Linked DNA regions of Glaciimonas sp. PCH181. Each later gene encodes a partner of the first gene's protein in a complex. Links are inferred from orthologs where the notes say so. Each region holds a gene or a part of one and is shown on either strand. Other genes may lie near its edges.

Region 1 (5,587 bases):
ATCTGCATTAGCGCAGCAGGAAATGAGTGCTTATGTTGAGGTTCTGAAGCAGAAGGCCACGGTAAAAATACTAAAACCAATTGTTGCCAGCGCCGCGCCGGATGACAATTCTGCATCAAAGTAAAATAGCTCTAGCGAAAAAAATGCCACTGCAAAGTGGCATTTTTTTTTGATCTGAGCCCAAGCTGAGCCCAAGTTTAACTCTAAATCTGAAGTTCTGATATTTGCATCGAGTGATTTATCGTGAGCATAAGCAATTGAATTTATTGCCTTAATCTTGGTACGCAATGACTTCGATTTCGCTCTTTTTACCTTAATTAGAATGAATATTAGTTCTTGATTAAGGGTTGTAATTTCTGCCATACATTATTTAACATGGTCGGATGTGCTTCTGCTATCGGATGAATGCGGTCGGCTTGAAATAACGCCGACTTATTGGCAATGTCCTCCAACAGAAAAGGCACTAAAGCGACTTTAGTCTGTTGTGCAACGGTCGAATATAAGCCGAAAAATTTCTCTGTATAGTCACGACCATAGTTAGGTGGAATACGCATGCCGACAAGTAGTACCTTGGCGTGTGCTTTTTGTGCGGCCGCGATCATCGTGCGCAGATTGGATTCTGTCGCTTTTAGTTGAAGCCCGCGCAGCGCATCATTTGCCCCGAGTTCGATGATGACAATATTGGGGCGCTGTTTTAAAAGGGCCGGTAGTCGCGTGTTGCCGCCACTAGTCGTTTCGCCGCTGATACTGGCATTTGTGACGGTGATATCGCTATGTTGTGTCTGCAGCCGTTGCTGAAGTAGTGCCACCCAGCCAGTGCCGCGGGCCAGTCCATATTCCGCTGATAGGCTATCGCCCAACACCAGAATGGATTTTGATGCAGAATGAGCGCTGGTTGAAGACAACGTACCAAAGGCCGCGAGTACACTAATCAAGCTGGTCAGCAAAACATTGCGGCGCGAGATGCGGTTGATTTTTCCTGACCGATTTGCTGTGAGCGATGGCTGCTCGCGCCAACGCCGAATAATATTTCCACATTTTCTACTGATAATCCGCATGCCGCTATCCTCTTCGATTGATACTTCTGATGTTTCTTCAATGCAAGCTATCATGCCTGCACGGGATTTTGCGATAGTCGCACAAAACCTGAGCAAGCGCGTCGCTGATGCCAGTGGCGAACTAGTGATACTTAACGATATCAATTTTACCGTTCATGCGGGTACTACGTTGGCGATCGTCGGTGCTTCAGGATCTGGTAAATCGACATTGCTAGGCCTGTTAGCCGGTTTGGATACGCCAACCAGCGGCACTGTGAAAATTGATGGTGTCGACATTTTTGCGCTGGATGAAGATGGACGTGCCGGTGTACGCAAGGAAAAGCTCGGCTTCGTATTTCAATCCTTTCAATTACTGAGCCATTTGAATGCTTTAGAAAATGTTATGTTGCCGTTAGAATTGCACGGCAATGTCAATGCCAAAGAAAAAGCGCAGATCATGCTAGGGCGTGTCGGCTTATCAAGTCGCTTGCGCCATTATCCGAAATATTTATCTGGCGGCGAGCAACAGCGGGTTGCGTTAGCGCGCGCTTTTGTGACAGAGCCACCTTTGCTGTTCGCTGATGAGCCGACCGGTAGTCTGGATGCTGCCACTGGCGACGCTGTGATCCAGTTAATGTTCGATCTTAATCAGGAACGTGGTTCGACGTTGGTGTTGGTGACGCATGACACCTCAATAGCGATGCAATGTCGTCAGACTATAACGATTGCTGCCGGGCGCTTGCTGCACCACGGTGACACTTCGCCCAGCGACGCGCACATTTTTTGATCTGTCCTGACGGTAATCGATAACTTTTAGTAATTCACGTAACGGGAAGGAAATATATGGCTGCCTGGCTTCCAGTAGCAAAAGCGATTCTTCCTTACCTCGGCGATATTCTTACCGTTGCCAAGCCTGTTTTTACAAAGCGTAAAGGCAGTAATGAAACTAGCCAGATAGAGATTTTGCAGCAGCAAGTGGCTGAATTGCAAAACGCATCGCTGCAAAACATTCAAGATATCAAGGCACTTGCCGAGCAATTGAAAACTGCAGTACCGGCGCTTGAGCGTACGTTAGTAGCGACCGAAAGACGGTTGCGACTGGCTAATCGTATAGCGTGGTTATCTTTGGCTGTGGCATTGGTGGCATTGGGCTTTGCGATGGCGCTCTTTTTGCGCTAATTTTGTAGTGAGTATTTTTGCGTCACATATAAAGCGCTGCCGACCATCGAAGAAACTAAACGTCAATTACATTCGCAGTTGCGTAAGTCCTTGATGTTGTTTGTCTGCTAGTTTTAGCAGTTGATCTTCAAATAAATTTGGCAGGACCCGGTAAGTACTCGGATGGTTATAGTTGGTGTTGCGTTTAAGAGAATAGTCAAAGTTGACGGAAAATGGTTAAAAGGCGACTAGAAAATGCCTGAAATAAAGGGTTAGTAAAAATATGGATCGTCTCCAGTCAATGCGGGTTTTTTCAAAAGTCGTTGAACAAGGTAGTTTTGTAGGCGCGGCGCAGGCGCTGGCGTTGTCCAATGCGGTTGTCACGCGGCACGTCGCCGAGCTGGAGAATCATCTTGGCACGCGCTTGTTGAATCGATCGACGCGCAGAATGTCGTTGACTGAGACAGGACAGGCCTATCTGGAGCGGGTTCGCAGTATTCTGGCAGAAATTGATGAGGCCGATGCAGTTGCCTCCGCGGTGTCGAAAAAGCCTGCCGGAACCTTGCATATCTATTCCCACATCGGTTTCGGGCAAATGCAGTTGGCGCGTTTGTTGCCACAATATTCGCTGCAATACCCAGACGTCGTGCTGGATGTGACAATGTCTGATCGCACGGTCGATTTGGTAGAAGAAGGTTTTGATGTCGGTATTTTTACTGTCTTCCAGAAGTTCGATGTCAGCATGGTAGCGCGTCAGTTGGGGATCGCCGATGTGCTGTTATGTGCGTCGCCGGAGTACATACTCAAGCATGGCATGCCGTTACTACCGGAAGACCTGCAACAACACGCATGTCTAAATTTTTCTTTGGAGAATTTTCGCCATCATTGGACTTTTCAGTCCCCGGATGGGATGTCCACGGTGCCCATCACTGGCAAAGTCATATCGAATAATGCAGACCTGTTACGCCACTGCGCCCTTGCTGGAATGGGGATCGCCATGCGTAGTTCGTATTCACTTGGCGATGATTTGCGTACAGGCAAACTGATACGTGTATTGCCCGAACATCAGATTAGTAAAATATCTGTGCAAATGGTGTATCCAAGTCGCCGGTTATTGTCGGCCAAGGTGCGTAGCTTTGTCGATTTTATGATGGCGCAGTTTCCGTATCCGGATCGCGATCCCTGGTTGGCTGGCTAACTAATTCGCCGCTTGCTGAAGCCTTAATACCAAATTGCCATTGCTCTGCCATTGTCGGCGTTCTGCGGAGCTATCTGCTTCAATCGCCAGATCGGTCGGACTTTTCTTATGTTGCGCTAAAAATAATCTTTCAGCTAGCCGTAAATCGAGTTCAACCGGCCCCAGAAAAGTCACGATTTTTCCGCGCTGAATCAGCAGGGTAGGAAAGTTGTCAACGTCCAGATCATCCATCAGATCAGCCTGATCCTCAATGTCGATCCAAACGAAGCGCGCCTCGGGATGGCGTAAGGCCAGCGCCGTAAAGTTAGTTTGGTACTCACGGCAACTTCCGCACCATGCCGCGCACAGGCAAGCGACCACCCAGCCGTCTTCAGCCAGAATCTGGGCCAGTTGCGGGCGGTTTTCATTGCTAATAATCAGGACAGGCATGCGCGCATTTTACCGTGACTAGACTTTTTCGTGGGGCTAGTAAAATATTGCAGTTCACTGGTTGTAAATTTGCCCAAGATAAATGATGGCTATCATGGCGCTTGCCCCTATTTTCAGCGAATTTTTGATCAATGTTTGTTTTAAGGCGCTGTTCGTTCGATGAGCGATTTCCAGTAATTTTTTGGCTGCAATGGGATTTTGAGGACACCTCGTGGTGGATTTGTTGAGTCAAGCTTATTTCAGCCGATCAGTTTCTCATGGGAAATACGTGGCGCTTTATACTGTCACGGACTCCTGTTCATTCCGCCTTGCAGCAAAACATTGTTTAACCATCGAATAAGCGTTGATAGAAACTGCGCTTGCACGGGCGGTCGCGGTAAAATAGCGCTTATGCCGATTATTCTTGCCATTGAAACTTCTACAGAACTTGCCTCCGCCGCATTATTGCGCGACGGTCAGGTAATTAGCCGCGAATCCGCTGGTGTTCAAACCCATTCGCAAACTATCCTGCCGATGATACAAAGCCTGCTGGCAGAAGCCGAAGTCAGCCTGGCGCAGTGCGATGCGCTGGCATTCGGTGTGGGTCCGGGTTCATTTACCGGCGTTCGCACTGCCTGCGGGATTGTGCAAGGCTTAGCGTTTGGTGCCGACTTGCCGGTGTTGCCGATAGTGACTCTGGCCGCAATGGCCCAAGCCTGCTATGAAGCGCATGGTGCAAAGGATGTTCTGAGCGTGTTGGATGCGCGTATGGGCGAGGTGTATTGGGCCCAATATCGCTACGTTGGCGATGCGTGGATAGTGATAGTCGAGCCGACGCTTTCGGCGCCAGCATTGGTAGCACCCTCAGGCATTGTTCAGGCCTGTGGTAACGGATTATCAGCTTACGCCGAGCAATTTACTGACGCATCATTTGCGATAAATGCGCAGCCAGCGCTCATGCCGCACGCGCGCCAGATCGCGCAGCTTGGTCTGCAAGCGTTTCAGCAAGGTTTGGGCTTGCCCGCCTCTGAGGCACAACCACTCTATTTACGCAACAAAGTGGCATTTACTACGGCTGAACGCGCCGCCAAGGTGTTGGCATGACATTCAATCTCGACCAACGTGGAGAAAATATGTTGGCGTTGCCACTGTCCTTTCTGCCGATGACAATTGAGGACCTGGACGAAGTAGTCGACATTGAAACCCGCGTGTATTCACATCCATGGACTTACGGTAATTTTGTTGATTCAATCCAGAGTAGCTATCAATGCTGGATTCTCCGCGATGCCAACTATCGTTTGATCGGCTATTTTTTTTCCATGTCGGTGGTCGATGAAGTGCATTTATTAAATATTAGCGTTCATGGCGATTTACATGGGCGTGGTATTGGCAAGTGCATGTTGGACAAGGTAGTCGCGCTGGCGCGAGAGCAAGCTATGACGTCGGTGCTGCTTGAAGTGCGGCCATCAAATCAACGTGCCATCACGATTTATCAGCGTTATGGCTTTATACGGATTGGCATGCGTCCCGCCTACTATCCAGCCGCTGGGGATAGCCGTGAAGATGCCATCGTCATGCGCTTGTCACTATGAATATTTCGACGCGACGAACGACTTTTCTGGAGGAGTGTGGCGTTGGCCCGCTTTGGGTGCGTAGATATGCCGTGCCTTATCAGGAAATAGTGCAAATAGAGTATGCCCCGCTAGAAACTGTTGCGCCATTGGTGCCTGTTGTGGCGACCGTTGAGCCGATCACGCCAACGGTAGTAACGCCGGTCCTTTCTCAA
Region 2 (5,171 bases), 2.0 Mb from region 1 along the record:
TGATGCCCGCGTCATCGACGCTGATCTGACCTGCTAATATGTGCAGGGCGTTTCCTGCCCCATTCTTCACAGTCGTAGCTTTCATTGCCTTCGCTGTATCTCATTCCCACGCTATTGTTTTTACGAATCGGCGCGCCACATGTTTGATGTCATTCTGTTTTTTTGCGGCAATGTGCTGCTCGGCGCTGTTTTAGGTGCATTTGGTGGTTTGTTTGGCATCGGTGGCGGCTTAATCGCGATTCCGGTGCTGGGTATGTTGTATGGCATGGATCAACAGTTAGCGCAGGGCACCGCGTTGGTGATGATCGCGCCTAACGTTTTGATCGGCTTTTGGCGCTATCGCCAACGTAATAGTCTGGATTTGCGCGCTGCCAGTGTGCTCGGCGGTTCTGCCGTATTCGTGACGTATTTAAGCGCATGGTATGCGACGGTAATCAGCGCCGGTACGCTGCATTTTGCCTTCAATCTGTTTATGGAAGTATTGGGCTGTTATTTATTGTGGAATGTATTGCGCCGTAAGTCGCTAAAGCCAGCACGAGCCCCATTGGGGCAACGTTACTTGCCGGTAGTTGGCGTGGTGGGCGGCGCAGTGTCCGGCTTTTTTGGTGTCGGCGGCGGAGTGATCGCACCGCCTGCGTTGGTCGGGTTTTTCGGTATGACGCAAACGGCTGCGCAAGGCATGGCGTTGGCGCTAGTATCGCCGGGTGCGGTGATCGCCTTATTTACGTATGCATACGCTGGGCATGTGGATTGGAAAATCGGGATTCCGCTGGCGATTGGCGGCATATTCAGCGTTTCTGCGGGCGTGGCATTGGCACATAAATTACCGGAACGGCGTTTGAGGTTATGCTTCAGCATTGCATTGATTGTGCTAGCAGCGTGGTTGTTGTTGCGTGGTTAATGTGGATGGGCTCGACAATCCCATTGATGTCGCTATGCGATGCCAATTTACGACGATTGTATATGCCATCTTCACAGAGTTCGAAGCAGTTCTTGCTGGCCTGCGGATGTTGGCCTATCGTATATATACCGTATCTATTAGTTAAGTTTTTTGCTCGACAGGTAACACCTTATCGGGTGCTAAAGTAAACGTTTAGCGCGCTAGTCAGATGTCCCCGTTGTAGCTAGGAGACGACATGATCGAATCACTTTCGACTGCAGCGATGGCAGCTGGTTTGTCCTGGGCCAGTGGCATTCGTTTATATATGGCGTTGTTCGTCGCTGGTTTGTTCGCCAATTTAGGATGGATTACGCTTCCCCATGCGCTGAATGTTTTGCAGTCGCCCTGGGTACTTGGCGTCACGGGCTTATTGACGGCGATTGAGTTTTTAGCCGATAAAATTCCCGGTCTGGATTCAGTCTGGGATGCGGTTCAGACCTTTATCAGGATTCCTGCCGGTGCGGTTCTCAGTGCGGCTGCGATGGGACATATGGACCCGGCGTGGACGACTGTGGCGGCGCTGATCGGCGGGACTTTTGCCGCCAGCGCGCATGCTACCAAGGCTGGCAGCCGGGCGATGATCAATACTTCACCCGAACCTTTAAGCAACTGGGCCGCTTCATTCACAGAAGATTTGACCGTGCTGGGCGCATTATGGGCAGCGTTTTATCACCCGTTGCTGCTGTTTGGATTTTTGCTGGTATTCTTTATTTTTGCAATCTGGTTGTTGCCCAAGTTGTGGCGTAGTCTGCGCTGGGTTTTTCAAAGGCTTAGTACATGATTCAGCAGTCTCTACGCATGACCCAACGCGATTGGCGGGCGGGTGAATTACGGTTTTTATTAGTAGCATTGATTGTGGCGGTAGCGGCCTTATCCTCGGTCGGATTTTTTGTAGACCGGATGCGGGCTGGATTAACCCGCGATGCGCATCAATTACTCGGTGCCGATTTACTGATTGCTGCCGACCAACCGGTCAACCCCAGTTGGCGTGCCGAAGCACAACGGCGCGGTCTGACAATTGCCGACACGATCGTATTTCCCAGCATGGCCTTGGCTGGTGAGGGCGACGATGCGCGTTCTCAATTAGCATCGTTGAAGGCCGTTTCCAACGGTTATCCCTTGCGCGGCAATCTGCGTATCGCTGATAAGCCTGACAATAATGGCGTCCTTACGCGCACTGTTCCTGCCAAGGGCACAGTATGGGTCGATCAGAATATCCTCACTGCATTAAACCTGCCGATCGGCGCGTCGCTCAAACTCGGCGATAGTAGTTTTACGATTGCCCATATTCTGGCAGTTGAGCCGGATCGTGGCAGCGGCTTCGTCAATTTTTCGCCACGCGTAATGTTATCGATGGCCGATCTGGTAGCGACCCATTTGGTGCAAGACGGTTCACGCGTTACTTATCGTTTGCTGCTGGCGGGGGCTGCGCCTGCAACGCAGGCATTTCAGGATTGGGTAGAGACCGCGATTGCACGCGATAACGTCAAAGGTGTGCGGATAGAATCACTGGAAAATGGTCGTCCCGAGATGCGGTCTACATTGGATCGGGGCGAGCAGTTTCTGTCTTTGGTAAGCTTGTTATCCGCAATGCTGGCGGCGGTTGCCATTACGATGGCGGCGCGGCGTTTTATGCTTCGTCACTTGGATGCTTGCGCGATGTTGCGCTGTCTGGGTTTGACCCAGAATCAGGTCACGCAGCTCTATCTGTATGAGTTTTTATTGATCGGCTTGGTTGGCAGCATTCTTGGTGCGCTGGTGGGTTTTGGGGCGCATTTTGTGTTGCTGGAATGGCTGGGAAAATTTGTATCGCATGATTTGCCTGCTGCCAGCGTCATCCCCGGATTGCAGGGCATTGCTACCGGCTTGCTGTTGCTGCTGGGGTTTGCGCTGCCGCCGATTTTGCAGCTTCGCAATGTCCCGCACAATCGTGTGATCCGGCGCGAGCAAGATGCACCGCAAGCGATGGTGCTGGCCACCTATGGCTTAGGCACACTGACCTTTATCGGGTTGCTGTTATGGCAAGCGGGCGACGTTAAATTAGGCTTGCTGACAGCGCTTGGATTTTTGGGTGGGTTTGCGGCCTTTGCGTTGATTTCCTGGCTGGCATTGAAGTCATTACGGTATTTGCGTGGCGCACTAAAACATCCTAGCTGGCGCTTTGCGCTGACCGGTTTGCAACGGCGTCCGGGCGCGACCATCGTCCAGATCGTCGCATTAGCGCTAGGCCTGATGGCGCTGTTATTGCTGACGGTGATCCGTGGGGACCTGATCGGAGCGTGGCGTCAGGCGACCCCGCCAGATGCGCCAAATCGCTTCGTGATTAATATTCAGCCGGAACAGGAGAAGGACGTTAACCAGCGGTTGATTGCTGGCGGCGTGCCGCAGCCGAATATGTATCCGATGATTCGTGGCCGCCTGACCGAAATCAATGACAAGGCTATCACCGCTGCAACTTACACTGAAGATCGGGCGCAGCGTTTGGTGGAGCGTGAATTTAACTTGTCGACGATGGCCGATGTTCCGCCAAAAAATAACCTCGTCGCGGGCACCTGGTATAAGGATGATCAACCAGAGGCGTCGGTGGAAGAAGGGTTGGCAAAGACCTTAAATCTAAAACTCGGCGATAAATTGACCTTTGATATCGCCGGACAAACGGTCAGCGCACCGATTACCAGCTTGCGTAAATTGGAGTGGGGCTCGATGCAGGTGAATTTCTTCGTGATTCTGAATCCTAAGGCGATGGTGGATATGCCAAGGACCTGGATTACGGCGTTCCATTTGCCGCCTGCGCATAGCAATCTCGGGAATCAATTGACGCGTGACTTTCCGAACCTGACGGTGGTGGATATCGGCAGCATCATCAAGCAATTGCAAGACGTAATCGATCAGGTTGTTGCTGCGGTGGAGTTTCTGTTTTTGTTTACGTTGGCCTCGGGTGGACTGGTGTTGTATGCAGCGTTGTTGAGTTCGCAAGGGGAACGCACGCGCGAAGCCGGATTGCTGCGCGCTTTGGGCGCGACCAGAAAACAGTTATCGCATGCGCAATGGATTGAGTTTGCATTGATTGGTTGTCTGGCCGGGTTTTTGGCGGCTAGCGGTGCGGCTGCGACAGGATGGGCGTTGGCGCATTACGTGTTCAGCTTTACCTGGACTTTCAGTCCGTGGATTTGGATTGCCGGCATGGCGATCGGCGCGGCTTGTACGTTTATTGGCGGCTGGATAGGATTGCGCAGCGTGCTGTCGCGACCGCCTTTGGAGACCTTACGCGAGGCTTGAATCTGTCTGTAATCGAGCTGTAATCCGTTACCGTTGAAAGCAATAAAAACGGCCCGTTCTGGTCCGTTTTTATTACTTAAGAATTCGGTAGGTTACAGACGAATCGTAGAATCCTCGCCGCAAATGTCACGCTGAATGATTGTCATTCTTTTGCATACTATTAAAGCGCTTCGCCCTGTAAATCTGCTTTGAGAGCGCTCATTTCTTCTCCCAGTTCGACCAGGTCAAGCTTGCTTTTTTTGGCTTTAGGAAACATGTCGGTTTCTTCTTCCTCGACATGGTGTTCAATTTGTTCTGACAAGACGTGGACTTTTGCATCGTAAAGATCGTCGCCCGGATCCATCATTTCAATTTCTGCGATCAAGTCCTTGGCGCTGGCATGTTCTACCAGCGCCTCATCCATCAGATCATCCTCTCCAATCGCTTTTCGCACCGCAGGATAGAAAATCTTTTCCTCTATCTGCGTATGTAATGTCAGCGCCTCGCAAATCTGATCGGCGAGTTGTTTTTTCTTGGCCTTTGATCGATCTGTCAGATCTTCGAATTGTTTGAACATCGCTTTAACGTCTTTATGGTCTTTGACCAGCATACTGACGGCATCTTTTGCGGAGTTTGCGTTTTTCATAGCCTATCCTTTCAAAGGGACGAAGAGCACTATTTTTCAAGGGTCCGGGGGCCAGGCAGGGAACGGAGCACACGGAGTTGTCGCGTGTCGTGTCGATTGCCTAAAACCTGCCTAAGTAAGATTAAAAACCAGATGTAGATGAGATACGGCACAGGCCGCGTCCATGCATTCCGGAAGCGACCTTTAGCCTGAAGAAATGTGATGCACCTAACTTCTTATTAATGCTTGGTATCAACTTTTTCAGTGCCGTCCGGATTCAGCGTTGATTGGGACATATTGTTTTTTTGCATTTTTTTCTTCATATGCTTTTTCTTGGTCATATCGCTT

What was found. Proteins that work in one complex are often made in the same cells at the same time.
Region 2: the proteins of C7W93_RS00730 (region 1) and C7W93_RS10035 are in contact, whole or in part, in a cryo-EM structure (PDB 9GE8), measured with the Escherichia coli proteins. The link is inferred for Glaciimonas sp. PCH181 from one-to-one orthologs.

Annotation. Positions count from the first base shown.
Region 1 is NZ_PYFP01000001.1:161,430-167,016, forward strand. The notes cover bases 1-2,961. They hold C7W93_RS00730 (ABC transporter ATP-binding protein), read left to right. Parts: upstream 1-1,098; coding sequence 1,099-1,824; downstream 1,825-2,961. Other genes in these bases: C7W93_RS00720 (SurA N-terminal domain-containing protein), read left to right, coding at 1-124; C7W93_RS00725 (arylesterase), read right to left, coding at 330-1,058; C7W93_RS00735 (hypothetical protein), read left to right, coding at 1,881-2,216; C7W93_RS00740 (LysR family transcriptional regulator), read left to right, coding at 2,479-2,961. In the rest of the region: more of C7W93_RS00740, read left to right, coding at 2,962-3,393; C7W93_RS00745 (thioredoxin family protein), read right to left, coding at 3,394-3,822; tRNA (adenosine(37)-N6)-threonylcarbamoyltransferase complex dimerization subunit type 1 TsaB, read left to right, coding at 4,213-4,905; rimI (ribosomal protein S18-alanine N-acetyltransferase), read left to right, coding at 4,902-5,393; C7W93_RS00760 (uracil-DNA glycosylase family protein), read left to right, coding at 5,390-5,587.
Region 2 is NZ_PYFP01000001.1:2,163,675-2,168,845, reverse strand. The notes cover bases 1,318-4,468. They hold C7W93_RS10035 (ABC transporter permease), read left to right. Parts: upstream 1,318-1,717; coding sequence 1,718-4,219; downstream 4,220-4,468. Other genes in these bases: C7W93_RS10030 (hemerythrin domain-containing protein), read right to left, coding at 4,380-4,468; C7W93_RS10040 (DUF4126 domain-containing protein), read left to right, coding at 1,318-1,721. Also shown: C7W93_RS10045 (sulfite exporter TauE/SafE family protein), read left to right, coding at 140-901; more of C7W93_RS10040, read left to right, coding at 1,137-1,317; more of C7W93_RS10030, read right to left, coding at 4,469-4,844; C7W93_RS10025 (hypothetical protein), read right to left, coding at 5,063-5,171.